One region of the Peribacillus sp. NJ11 genome, then DNA from elsewhere that is predicted to be linked to it. Evidence: riboswitches for the same ligand, from Rfam matches in the RefSeq annotation. Region 1 holds a riboswitch; each other region holds the start of a gene.
What was found. A riboswitch is a leader RNA that binds a small molecule or an ion and turns the genes downstream of it on or off. The one in region 1 is predicted to bind preQ1.

Region 1 (4,213 bases):
GAAAGAAGATCAATTGGACTACGATATTCATCTGAAAAATAAAGTGCGGCGCATTGATCCTTCCGTTATTCAAGGAGCCAATTTAGTAAGAGCCTCCAATTTATCGGGAAAAGTCAAGAACATGGGGATTAAAGCCCATAAAAAAGCTTCGAAGGGCATGTATCTAAAAGTGATTTCCGATTGAATTTCGTGTCACAGCATACGGTAAATGAAAAACCCAAGGGTGACATCCATCCTTGAGTTTTTTCTCCCGTATAATACGGAAAAATTAAGAATATCATATAGTCTAACCAAGACTTGTAAGCCTTCTTTTTTTAAACATCGAAGAAAAAGCCTTTATTTAGTTGGGCATTCCCAACTGCCATTGATTCTTTTAATAACTAAAAAACTATTGACGCTCTCAAATTATTAACGCCATTTTCTAAATAACCCTTTAAACAGGTTAATGTATATACCCAACCTTCTTTTTGTCCTATCATTTTGTTTATTATTTCTGGGTCATCTTCATTCAAACCGGATTCGTTTACTTCGATAATTGTACTCGTATTATCCAACTCTTTAAGTGTGATGGTAACAACCGTTTCTTGATCATTTCCTCCCCACGAAAACACGATTTTCCTATTTTTCTCGACTTCTAAAACATTGATTACCACTTCTGCATCGTATTCGTCATATCTCAATGTAGGCGTCCGGCCTTGTTCCCATCTTTCCGAACTCGATGAGAACCAAAAATTCCCGATTTTTTCAGGGTTCACTATGGCTTCAAACACCTCATTAGTTGGCTTGACTATTTTAAATTTCGTAGTTATTTGAGTATCCATACTAAATCAACTCTCTTTCAATGTGTTTTTATCGTTTTCCACTAACACCTGATTCTCCCGATCTACATAGATTGGCGGCAAGGTCCGTCCAGTTTCAAGCAAGCTCTTCAGGTTACTTAGAATGGCAGGCCATCCATTATTTAAGCCTTTAAAGGTATTGTCATCGTATACGAAATCTGTCTCCAATAGCTCCTCATGCTTTAGCGTTAACTTCACGGTTGAACCATCCATTGGCTGTAGTTCAAAGGTGACCCGTGTAGGATGGTCGCGAGGGGTTTCGTCTCCTGCCATGTTCCATGTAAACGAGAGCAGGTGCAACGGCTCACACTTATGTACAATACCATGATCAGTAACCCGCCCATCTTGCAGCAAATATTCAACGGTTGAGCCTTCTTGCCAATCAGACTGGACTTGGCATCCGAAATGATACTTTTTCGTAAATTCACCACTCGTCAGGGCTTCCCAAAGCTTCTCTGGAGTGGTTGCGATATAAATAGGATAGAAAAACGTCGTTTTTTTCATTATTCTTTTTCCTCCTCGCGTTTATACTTTTGTCATTCCTCTTAAGACCGTGGCCAATTGAGTTTCTTCTTTTACAAGGAAAGACCGTAACATAACTCTATCAATGATTGTCGCTTTTCATATACAGCTGGTCAAGCAGTTTTCTGCGACAAGAATCGGCAAAAGTCCTAAAGTGTTAACAAAGTGGGATGTTCGTATTAATTTCACTACTTACAAAGCTTTGGAAAAATGGATATTGACTTAACAATTCGGCAAGGAAAACCTTGGTTTCGCACCATTCCCAGCGACTAAATCGAAAATACGATGCAACAGGGAAACTTCTTGATTTCCAATCGTTTTCAAGCTACGATAATTAAGGAAAATGATAATCCGCTCGGGCGGAAGAGGTTCTAGCTACCCTCTCAAAAAAACTAAGGGGAACGGTGCTCTTTCTTAGGGTGCTGTTTTTTCTGTATAAGGAGAATGTAAGAAATGTTAAGAATTCTATTGTATTTAGTATCCATCGTCACGGCGAATGTGGTTACGGCAGCTTTTGAGCCATTGCACTTTGGTATGTTCATCATTCCTATGGGTACATTGCTCATCGGGGGAACCTTCATCTTTCGAGATCTGGTCCAAAATAAATTCGGCCGCGCGAAAACCTATATGTGCATCGTTACCGCACTGATTTTATCTGCGTGTGTATCATTTTTATTAGGAGATACATTATTGATTGTATTTGCTTCCGCATTATCTTTCGTGGTGGCAGAAACAGCGGATACCGAGATTTATACCCGGTTAAAGCTCCCGATGAGTTGGAGGGTGTTTTACAGCGGGATCGTTGGAGGATTTTTCGATTCAGTGATATTTGTCGTGATTGGCCTAAGTCCACTGGGTGCCAATATATTGCCATGGGAAGCTGTACCCGCTGCGGTTATCGGCCAAATCATCGTTAAAACAGTCATTCAGTCAATCGGTGCCACATTGTTGGGCCGAATCAACGTAAGGCTGGAGAAGCGAGTAGTCTCCGGTTGAATGCTAGGAGGGATGCACTCGATGGATGGAACCAAAAAGGAAGAAGACAAATGCTATTGCCTCGAGGCCTTTCGTGAAAAATATGGCCCGCAAGTTCAAGGGGATTGTATGAAGCTCTCCTGCGCCAATTATCGGAAGCATAAAGGAATAGACAAAAAAGGACCTAATTAGGTCCTTTTTTTGCGTGATCGGAGTAACTTACGAGTAAATAGCACGAATTCACGAGTAAATGACCCAAACTCACGAGTAAATGCTCCAAACTCACGAGTAAAACAGCAAAACTCACGAGTAAACAGCACAAACCCAAGAGTGGCGCACGAATTCACGAGTAAATGCTCCAAACTCACGAGTAAAACAGCAAAACTCACGAGTAAACGTGCGAAACTCACGAGTAAAACAGCACGAACCCAAGAGTGGCGCACGAACTCACGAGTAAACAGCACAAACCCAAGAGTGGCGCACGAACTCACGAGTAAATGCTCCAAACTCACGAGTAAAACAGCAAAATTCACGAGTAAACGTACGAAATTCACGAGTAAACAGCAAAAAAAGCTTCTTCCACCGTTCCAATCATGGGTGCAGGAAGCTTTTTATCTTGTTTTTGGTCAGAATTGCTCTGCGCTTTTCCGAACTAACTTTTCCAGGGTGAAAAAGCATTTCCGTTTCCGTTCAAGTTCGGTTTGTCCAGTTTCCGTGACATGATAATATTTCCTGCGACTTGATTCGGACTCTTTCCAATGGCCTTCTATGAAGTCCTTTTTTTCCAACCGTTTAAGGGCGGGGTAGAGGGTGCCTTCACTGATTTCGTATTTGCCCATGCTCATTTCTCTCAAAATCTTTGTGATTTCATAGCCATATAGCTTTTTTTGTGAAAGAAGTGAAAGCAAAAGGAGGTCAATGCTTCCCTTCATTAGTTCTTTATCCAAATAAAATCGCCTCCTTTTCATTTTAAAAGTGTAATACTTTGTGCATCGTAACACAAGGTGCATTTTACTTTTCTTAAAAAAAATGGTTAAATGACGATTGCTAAATAAAATCAATCATAGTAAAATGTGCTTCGGAACGGATGAGTTGTAAAGCGTGTGGTAAGGATATTATATACATGATTTAATTGTTTTAATGAAAATACGGAATAGGATAGAAGAAATCCCACTCAAGGGGTATTAATTGATTTTTTTTTGAAAATCATTTAGATTCTATTTATCAACAAGAGTAGAAAGAAGGTCCTAGAAAGATGAAAGTGAAAGCACCTGAGTCATTCACATACAGAGGTGGAAATAGAGCTGTTCTTTTACTTCACGGGTTTACCGGAAGTACAGGAGATATGAAGAAATTAGGGAAATACCTGCATGATCGCGACTATACTAGTCACGGGCCTCTTTATAGAGGGCACGGAGTATCAGCCGAGGAACTTGCTAAAACAGGTCCAAAGGAATGGTGGGAAGATGTAGTCAATGGCTATAAATTCCTTAAAGAGGAAGGTTACGAGGAAATTGCTGTTATTGGAATTTCTTTAGGAGGATTGTTCTCATTGAAAGTGGGAATTGAACTTCCTGTAAAAGGCGTAGTTTCAATGTGTGCCCCGACACAAGGAAAAAGTAGCGATCGACAAAAAAACCGCTTGCTCAATTATGCACAGGCCTATAAGAAGTTTCAAGGCAAAGATGCTGACCAAATTGCTGCAGAAGTGAAGCTGTTGGAAGAAGACCCGATGACTTCACTGAAAGATGTGGTGAATGTAATAAATGAGACGGGTGAAAATTTAGATCTAATCACATCACCAACTCTTGTTTTACAAGGGCGCTTGGATGATCCTGACTATACGAATAGTGCTACAGCGATTTTCAATGAAGTCG
Region 2 (4,213 bases), 1.9 Mb from region 1:
TAATTAATATAAAAACAAAGTGCATAGTGATTTTGGTGAGTTATATCTAAAAAGGTAATAAAAAAAGCAGGTATCTAAATCGATGCCTGCTTTTTTATGCTTTCCATTGTTTTTCCACTTGATGAAGGGCTTGTTGTAAAATTTCTTCTTGATTAGTACCCGGTTTAGTAAGGACGTTAGTTTGATAAGATTTTCCTTGGAAATCAACTGTTACTGTAACTTTTACCATTATGCATCGTTCCTTTCTAGTATTAAATGGGATGGTTGTACTACTTCTTTTATACCCGTGGGAGGAGATTTTTCAAACATTGTGGAAGTAGCAAAAGTCGAGATTTAATATTCAAAATTATCTGATATTTATTGAGAGATGTCAATACTTTTTTTTGAACTGCTAAATAAAGACGACCTGGCATGTGTAATTATTACAGCCAGGTTGTTTTTAAAAATTAACTATATTCATATTTTGGTTAAGATAATACCGATTAATGCTGCAAGAACGCCGGCAATTTGATAGGATTTTAGTTTTTCTTTGAATAAATAACATCCTGCGAAAACGACAACTAAACAATTTAGGCTGACGACAGGGAAGATGATGCTTGCGATGCCGGTATTCAACGCATAGAAATAACATCCATAGGCTATGATGCTTAAAAAACCTACGATGGAACCAATTTTGACTTCCTGTAGCTTGATTTTTTCTTTCTTAAAGGATAGAACTGAAAGTAGATAAAGAGTTCCGCCCCCATACATTGATACAAGGATGTCGAGGGAGTTTAAATGAAGCCGTGTTGATGTCGTCATCAGAATGCCGAGTACACCAAAAGATAATATGGAAAATAATGTGTGCATCATCCAAGGTAAATATTGGTGGTTGCCCTTGGCGTTAGGTGTATACTGAATGACAAGGGTTGCAAGCAGCATGCAGATGATTCCGCTCCACTGCAGCGAAGAAATATGCTCATGAAAAATTAATGCAGCACATAGGATGGGAAATATTGCATTCGCTGCGATTAATGGTGATGTTAAACTTGCCGGCCCTTTTTCAAAGGCACTTGCCATCTGGATATTACCATTAGCGTTCAGGACACCAATTGCTGCACCAAGCATGATAGACAGCAAGTTCAGGTTCAAACCATCCATAAGTACTCCATAAAATATGGACAAAATGAAAGCTACAAAATAAAAGAAAAATTGAATATGTACCTTTGAGTAACCCTTTCCGCTACTCCATTTAAAAATGCTGTTATTGATTCCGAAACATAAACTGGTGATGAGTGCTGCAAAAATCCACATTGTTTAAATCTCTTCCTTCATGTAGGATAAACTTCTTCTACATTTTAAGCCGAATACATGTGGGAATCAAACTAAAATTAAAAAGTATGATTGACAGATTAGATTTTTTTTTCTATATTTACTATGACAATTTTAAAATATTTCCCGATAAACGGGAGAGGTTCATAGCATCACCCTCTTAAAAAAACTATGGCTTTGATTTTTTTCGCGAATCAACCATATCTTTGATGAGATATGGTTTTTGTTATATAGAGGCCCATTTTATGAATCTCCCCTGACAAACGTGGATGAGGAGGACTTTTTATGTCTGGAAGAAAAGAAGAAGAATTAAATGAAATTACACTGCTTGGGAATCAAGGGACAAAATATACATTCGACTATGCGCCTGAAATTCTTGAGTCATTCGATAACAAACATCCTAACCGTGATTATTTCGTCAAATTCAATTGCCCGGAATTCACTAGCTTATGTCCGATAACCGGCCAGCCAGACTTTGCAACCATTTACATCAGCTATATTCCCAGTGTGAAGATGGTCGAAAGCAAGTCTTTGAAACTTTATTTATTCAGCTTCCGTAATCATGGTGATTTCCATGAAGACTGCATGAATATCATCATGAACGATTTAATCGAGTTGATGGATCCGAAATATATTGAAGTATGGGGCAAGTTCACGCCTAGGGGCGGGATTTCCATTGATCCATACACAAACTACGGGAAACCAGGGACGAAGTATGAGGAAATGGCGGATTACCGCTTGATGAATCATGATTTATACCCTGAAACTGTGGATAATCGCTAAGATTGGAGAGACAACTGGCTTATGCCGTTGTCTTTTTTTGCCTTTTATTATTCCCTTTCAATAATCACATTGTTTTGTCCTTTTTAAAAATACAAATGTCCTCCTATAGTGGAATTTTTACTTGATTGTTTCGAGAAAAAACGTAATAATAGGGAGAGTTGATTTTGACAGAATATTATTTAAAATAGGGGATGTCGAGATGAAAGTTGCGAAGTTTGGCGGAAGTTCACTTGCGTCAGGTGAACAGTTGAGAAAGGTATTCGAAATTGTGGTTGCTGATCCAGAGAGGAAGTTTGTAGTCGTTTCGGCTCCAGGGAAACGCAATTCCGATGATATAAAGGTGACGGATTTATTGATTGAGGCTGCGGAACAGCAGCTGCGCGGCGATAACGGGGAGCATTTGATCGAAGACGTGGTATCCCGCTATGCGAGCATTGCTGAAGAGCTGGATATATCCGAGGAGGTCATCACAGGGATTCATGAAAATTTAAAAGCACTGTTGCATGCTGACCAATCTAACCAGAAGCGCTATTTGGATGCTTTAAAGGCCAGTGGCGAAGATAATAATGCGAAGCTGGTCGCAGGTTATTTTCAAAGCCGTGGGGTAGAGGCAAAGTATATAAATCCAAAGAAGGCTGGCTTGATCGTTACGGATGTAGATGGATTTACCCAGGTTCAGCCAGAGTCATATGATCGGTTGTATGATCTGCGTGAAGAGCCTGGAATCGTAGTATTTCCAGGGTTCTTCGGATATACGTTAGATGGTGATGTTTTAACCTTCTCAAGAAGCGGTTCCGATATTACGGGTTCGATTCTTGCAAATGGGGTCAAAGCCGATTTGTATGAGAACTTTACGGACGTGGATGCCGTTTATGCGGTGAATCCAAATGTAGTTTCCAATCCGAAGGGAATCCGGGAGTTAACCTATCGTGAAATGAGGGAGCTTTCTTATGCCGGTTTTTCGGTATTTCATGATGAAGCGCTGATTCCTGCATTCCGTGCGGGAATACCTGTCCATATCCAAAATACGAACAATCCGACGGCACAAGGGACCCGCATTGTGAACACGCGGGATAATACGAATGGTCCGGTTATTGGGATTGCAAGTGATAAAGGGTTTTGCAGTATTTACATTAGCAAATATTTGATGAACCGGGAAGTTGGTTTTGGCCGGAAACTGCTGCATATCCTTGAAGATTACGGAGTTTCATATGAGCATATTCCATCAGGCATTGATGATGTGACGCTTATTCTAAGGCAGGACCAGTTGAAGGGTGAAGCCGAGAAGAAAATCATTTCACGAATCAAGAAAGAGCTTCATGCCGATGAAGTGAATGTGGAGCATGATCTTGCCTTAATCATGGTTGTAGGTGAAGGAATGCGTCATAATGTAGGTACAACGGCTAGAGCGTCAAAAGCGTTGGCCGAAGCAAAGGTGAATATTGAAATGATCAATCAGGGCTCTTCGGAGGTTAGCATGATGTTCGGTGTGAAAGGGCACAACGAAGAGACGGCAATTCAGGCATTATATCACGAGTTCTTTTGAGAATGAGAGATTAGAGACCTCCTTGAAAAGGGAGGTTTTTTGGTTATCGGGGATATTCCCTTTTGTTCATTGGGATAGAAATGGTGGGCGCAATAAGGGAGAAGTTTCTTGATGCTGAAGAATCAGCATGAGCAAATGGAAGAAGAACGGATGCAAATCAATGAAACCTTTAAGGGGCCGCGGCCAGCGCCATGATTTCCTCAAGCACGTGTCGGATCGAACATGATGAGGGGGCAGAGTAAAGGAATAGATGAATGGATTGATAGCTGGGTTTGAAGAAGAAGCGAATTTATTGATTAAAGGTGAAAAAAGGGGTAGTTGCCGGGATGCCTCATTAAATGTACCGGAGGGATCTTTCAGTGATTATGATAGATGGATTGAACGTTTGCCCTCATTCCCTAAATATAAAAGGAAAGCCTCCAAGATTGGAGGCTTTCCTTTTATGTTAGTCCATAATTGTCAGGAGTTGATCGATCTCTTTCCTGGGGCGTGGGGAAGGGATCATGTCGGGATAGCCAACATGAAGGCTGCCTACGATTTTCTCGCCAGGTTTAACGCCTAAAGCTTCACGAA
Region 3 (4,213 bases), 1.9 Mb from region 1:
CCCTGCCGATGACTACTAAGCCTTTTCGTGAACCATCCTCATTGAACAGGGGAACTTTGATCGTATCAAAGGTCTTGTGATTGCCGTCGGGAAGAGGGATGATTTCCTCACACCTTGTGATTTCCCCTTTTACCCACGTTTCTTCATCGGAACCTTCACAGTAGATCAACGACTCTTTATAAAATTCGGAGTATTCTGCGAGCTCGCTGTCTTTTTTTCCCTTATAGTCTACATGCTCCAACTGAAATAATTGCAGCCCGAAGGTATTGGACTCAAGCCATCGGCCATCACCATCCTTGAAGTTAACGAAATCCACCATTGAATTGATGAGTGTGCGCCGGCGTTGTTCCGCTTCTTTTAATTGTTTGAATTCTTCCCTTTTAGCTAAATAAAGATATAAGATCAAGCCTATTGATAAAAGGAAAACAATGCCTTCCACTCTCTGAAGTTGAATGAAGACCTCTTTGTTATGGATATTTGTAGTTAAAAAAAAGTCGAACACGACTAGTGTAAGAATCCCGGATAGGATATATATTGCTAAGATGGAGCGTTTGGACATGGAGATTCTCCCTGATTTTAAGACATTTCAAAGGTAAAATTACATACACATTTTAACAAACTATCGGAAAAAAATATATGCAGAATCCTAAATAAAAAAACAGGGGCCAATGTAGGTCACCTGTTTTTTCTGAATAAGGTTAGGTTCTTTTTCTTTTTTGCACGCTTATAGATAATGAAAAATAATAAGAAGAGGAGTGCGAGTGCAACTAGCGTGTATTGGTTCATTTCAACAGATAGGAGTCCATATGGAATTAGCGATAGGAAGAAGAAGTATATCAGGTTGCCAAGTGCCGTCGCTAATAAAAAATCCTTGAAAGTGACGGTGCTGACTCCAGCTGCCAAGTTAATTAAACTTGTTGGGATAAGCGGGAAAATCCTGCCTGTAAACACGTACATGAAGCCATGCTCCACAACAGTTTTTTGCCATTTTTCACCCATCTTCTTTAAGAGAAGTTCCTGAAACCAATTTCTTGCTGCATAAAAAATGAATCCTGAAGCAACGACACTTGTAAACCAACTCCATAGGTAGCCATATATGAATCCGAATATCGTGACATTGATAGTCAGGAGCAAAATTAAGGGGATGAGTGTAAATGAATTTTGGACAAACATCAATACGAATGTCACAATAAAAGTGAGCAAAAGGTTTTCCTTCAATATGCTAATAACTGAATCCAAGTCACTTTTCCAAATCAAAGTAAATAATTCTGCATTTGAAAAAATAAATAATGCAATTACCAGTAGACCTGTTAAGGTCAGGACTTTTTTCAAAGGGTCACCACCATTCTGACTAATAGTTTATCATTTTTAAGTTAATTGGTGAAAAAAGAGCTGTCGCATGATGCAGACAGCTCTTTTACATTATAGTGGGTTCACGAAGAGAAGATTCCTTTAAAGCCACTTTTCAAACTGAATTCTTTTGTTCATTCCATAAATGATTGGCGCGCCAATCAAGAGGACAACGAATTCACCGACAGCCGTGGTCATCCAGCTTAACCAGAATGGTAAGCCAAAGGCAAGGTTCAGTTCAATGGCAATTAAAAACATTGTGAACGTGAAAAAGATGATCGTGGCGATCATCCGCCCTTTAATGCCTTTTATGAAACGTGAAACAAAAATGACAAGCAGCAAGGCGAGTAAGGATTGCCCCACCCCAAAAATTAAATCATATGGAACCATCGGTGAAAAGAGCAGATTCGATATGAAGACGCCGCCGACAATACCATAGATATATTTTTTATTGAATACAATAAGATGGTTCAACATTTCCGGTACACGAAATTGGAACATCTCAAAAGCTATTGGTTTAAACACCAATGAGACCGCCACATACAAGGCAGCCAATAACCCGTTTATCACGAGTGTACGAACATTCATTTTACTCTCTCCCTAGTTTTTTATCGTGGGATGGTTACGAACCACGTATAGGCGTTTGCCCGATGATTAATAGTATCCCAAGTAAGCTTGTTTCGTCAATTTGTAAAGAATGGTTTTAATTTATAGGTTTACAAGCATCCATAGGATTTTGATTTATGGCAATGAAGGATGATATTATTTTTATATGTACTTCAAAGGAGTGAATATAATATGTCTATCGCGAGTGTCAAAGGCCATTTTAAACAATGGGATCGGGAAGGCGATGTAATGGAGTTCGAAACATCGAGCGCTACGGTGAGTGATGCTGCAGAAACCATCGGTGTTATCCCAGCGAGGATTGCTAAGACTCTTTCCTTTAGGGGGGAAGGTGTTGATGCGATTTTGGTTGTAGCGGCTGGGGACGCAAAAGTGGATAATAAGAAATTTCGTCAGATGTTCGGTTTCAAGGCACGGATGCTGTCACCCGAGGAAGTGCTTGAGCAGACCGGCCATGCCATCGGAGGAGTTTGTCCGTTTGGTCTGGCAAACGATCTAGCTGTTTTTCTTGATGTATCGATGAAGCGCTTTGAGTCATTGTTCCCGGCATGCGGCAGTACGAACTCTGCAATAGAACTTACACCCGCGGAATTATTTGAATATTCAGGAGCAAAGGATTGGGTGGATGTTTGCAAGGCTTGGAATGAAGAGGGGAATGAGGAAACGGCAGCAGGCAATGCAGTGGAAGGCTTTTGATTAATGGTACCAAAAAGATCCACATGAATGGGATAAAGTCCACTTGGGTGGACTTTATTTGTGGGGGCCGTATGCATTTTAGCGGTCTATAATTTTAAAGCGGAAAATCGTGCAGAAAGTGTTCCTGAGCGGAGGGTGAAAGATGTTAAATGGAAGCCAAAGAAAAAGCAATAGCAGCTATCTTAGTCTTAAAACTCTTTATGAAGAAAATATCACGGTTAAGAGCATAGCCCAGGAGCTTGAGTTTTGCCATACAAACGATCTGGCGCTGGATATTCGGAAAGCATTGGAAAAAAAGAATTTTGATATATTGGCAGTGCAAGATCAAGGGGAAATCATCGGATATATCGAAAGGGAAGAACTGGGTGAAGGGAGCATTTCGGAATATTTGAGAAACTTTTCACCAAGGGAAATGGTTTCGGATTCAACGCCTTTGATCCAGCTGCTCCATATTTTCAAGAATAAAACAAGGGTCTTCGTATTAGAGAATAATTCAATTAAAAAGTTGATTACCCATGCCGACCTTCAAAAGCCTCCAATCAGGATGCTGATATTCGGATACATTACCTTATTGGAAATGAGGATGAGCGATATCATCATGGATAGATTCGGCGACGGAAGCTGGCATCCAATGATCAGCGAAGACCGTTTAGAAAAGGCAACCGAATTATATAGGAGGAGAATCGATAAAAATGAGGATATCAATTTAATAGAGTGCCTGCAAATCAGTGATAAATTCGATATCATACATAAGGATGAAGAATTGAGGTGCTTCTTCCAAATCCCTTCGAAAAGTAAAGGGAAGAAGGATGCGAATGCCATCCGGAAATTACGGGATAAGATTTCCCATGCAAATGAACTGGGACTGGACATGTCGTGGATGGAAATCATTGAGGTTGTCGAGTCCTGTGGGCAACTGCTCGAAATCTCTGAATCCTATCAGTATGAAAAATAAGGATCCGGCTATCATGCTGGTTCTTTTTAATGTTTAACTCCAGACAGAAAAAAACTGCCCATATCAGGCAGTTTCCCCGAAAACTCAAAACTCCGGCAGTTGATCCAGGTTATTTTCTTTTATCCCATCAGGCTCACTCCGCAATATATCACGTCCGTATTTATGAAAGACGTCAACATTGGCCAGGATGCCTGCTTTGGCTTCCGAAAGGGCAGTGGGGTAGTCGAGTTCGCGGCCGGAGTTGGTCTTGATGGCGATAATATTGTCCTCTTCATTTTTCCTTACGGCGATGATTTCTTCTTTTCCTGCTGAATCAAGTTGGTTTGCTTGCGGTGTTCCCTGCTGTTTATAGGATTCATAAGCTTTTTCAAATTGGTCCATGTTTTGGACACCTCCCATTTATAGGGTGAGCTATTTTTTCTGCAATATACAAACCGGATTTCGTCCAACTTGAGCCGTTAATTCGTCCAAAAGCGCCGAATTTTCGGCACTTTTTTAAATTGGATGCTGTCGTCTTGGCCTTTTTGCATTGGCATGGCACTTGCATCTTGTATAAGTGGAGTAAGAAATAATATCCACTTAATTAAG

Region 2: it holds a riboswitch for preQ1, as region 1 does, so the genes downstream of both, queF (preQ(1) synthase) here and QUF86_RS12425 (VUT family protein) in region 1, are expected to answer to the same signal.
Region 3: it holds a riboswitch for preQ1, as region 1 does, so the genes downstream of both, QUF86_RS03295 (QueT transporter family protein) here and QUF86_RS12425 (VUT family protein) in region 1, are expected to answer to the same signal.

What each region holds. Positions count from the first base shown of each region.
Region 1 covers NZ_JAUCFO010000001.1:2,515,859-2,520,071, forward strand. The annotation lists gene QUF86_RS12410 (HD domain-containing protein) at 1-184, shown strand, start outside; gene QUF86_RS12415 (SRPBCC family protein) at 381-821, opposite strand; gene QUF86_RS12420 (SRPBCC family protein) at 828-1,343, opposite strand; PreQ1 riboswitch class I at 1,721-1,763, shown strand; gene QUF86_RS12425 (VUT family protein) at 1,815-2,357, shown strand; gene QUF86_RS12430 (hypothetical protein) at 2,379-2,528, shown strand; gene QUF86_RS12435 (hypothetical protein) at 2,525-2,890, opposite strand; gene QUF86_RS12440 (PadR family transcriptional regulator) at 2,963-3,283, opposite strand; gene QUF86_RS12445 (alpha/beta hydrolase) at 3,592-4,213, shown strand, end outside.
Region 2 covers NZ_JAUCFO010000001.1:596,491-600,703, reverse strand. The annotation lists gene QUF86_RS03010 (BA3454 family stress response protein) at 95-229, opposite strand; gene QUF86_RS03005 (DMT family transporter) at 457-1,293, opposite strand; PreQ1 riboswitch class I at 1,445-1,490, shown strand; gene queF (preQ(1) synthase) at 1,597-2,094, shown strand; gene QUF86_RS02995 (aspartate kinase) at 2,294-3,640, shown strand; gene QUF86_RS02990 (nitroreductase family protein) at 4,086-4,213, opposite strand, start outside.
Region 3 covers NZ_JAUCFO010000001.1:659,602-663,814, reverse strand. The annotation lists gene QUF86_RS03305 (PAS domain-containing sensor histidine kinase) at 1-559, opposite strand, end outside; gene QUF86_RS03300 (TVP38/TMEM64 family protein) at 676-1,332, opposite strand; gene QUF86_RS03295 (QueT transporter family protein) at 1,453-1,938, opposite strand; PreQ1 riboswitch class I at 1,945-1,989, opposite strand; gene QUF86_RS03290 (YbaK/EbsC family protein) at 2,149-2,670, shown strand; gene QUF86_RS03285 (hypothetical protein) at 2,813-3,625, shown strand; gene QUF86_RS03280 (DUF3892 domain-containing protein) at 3,710-4,006, opposite strand.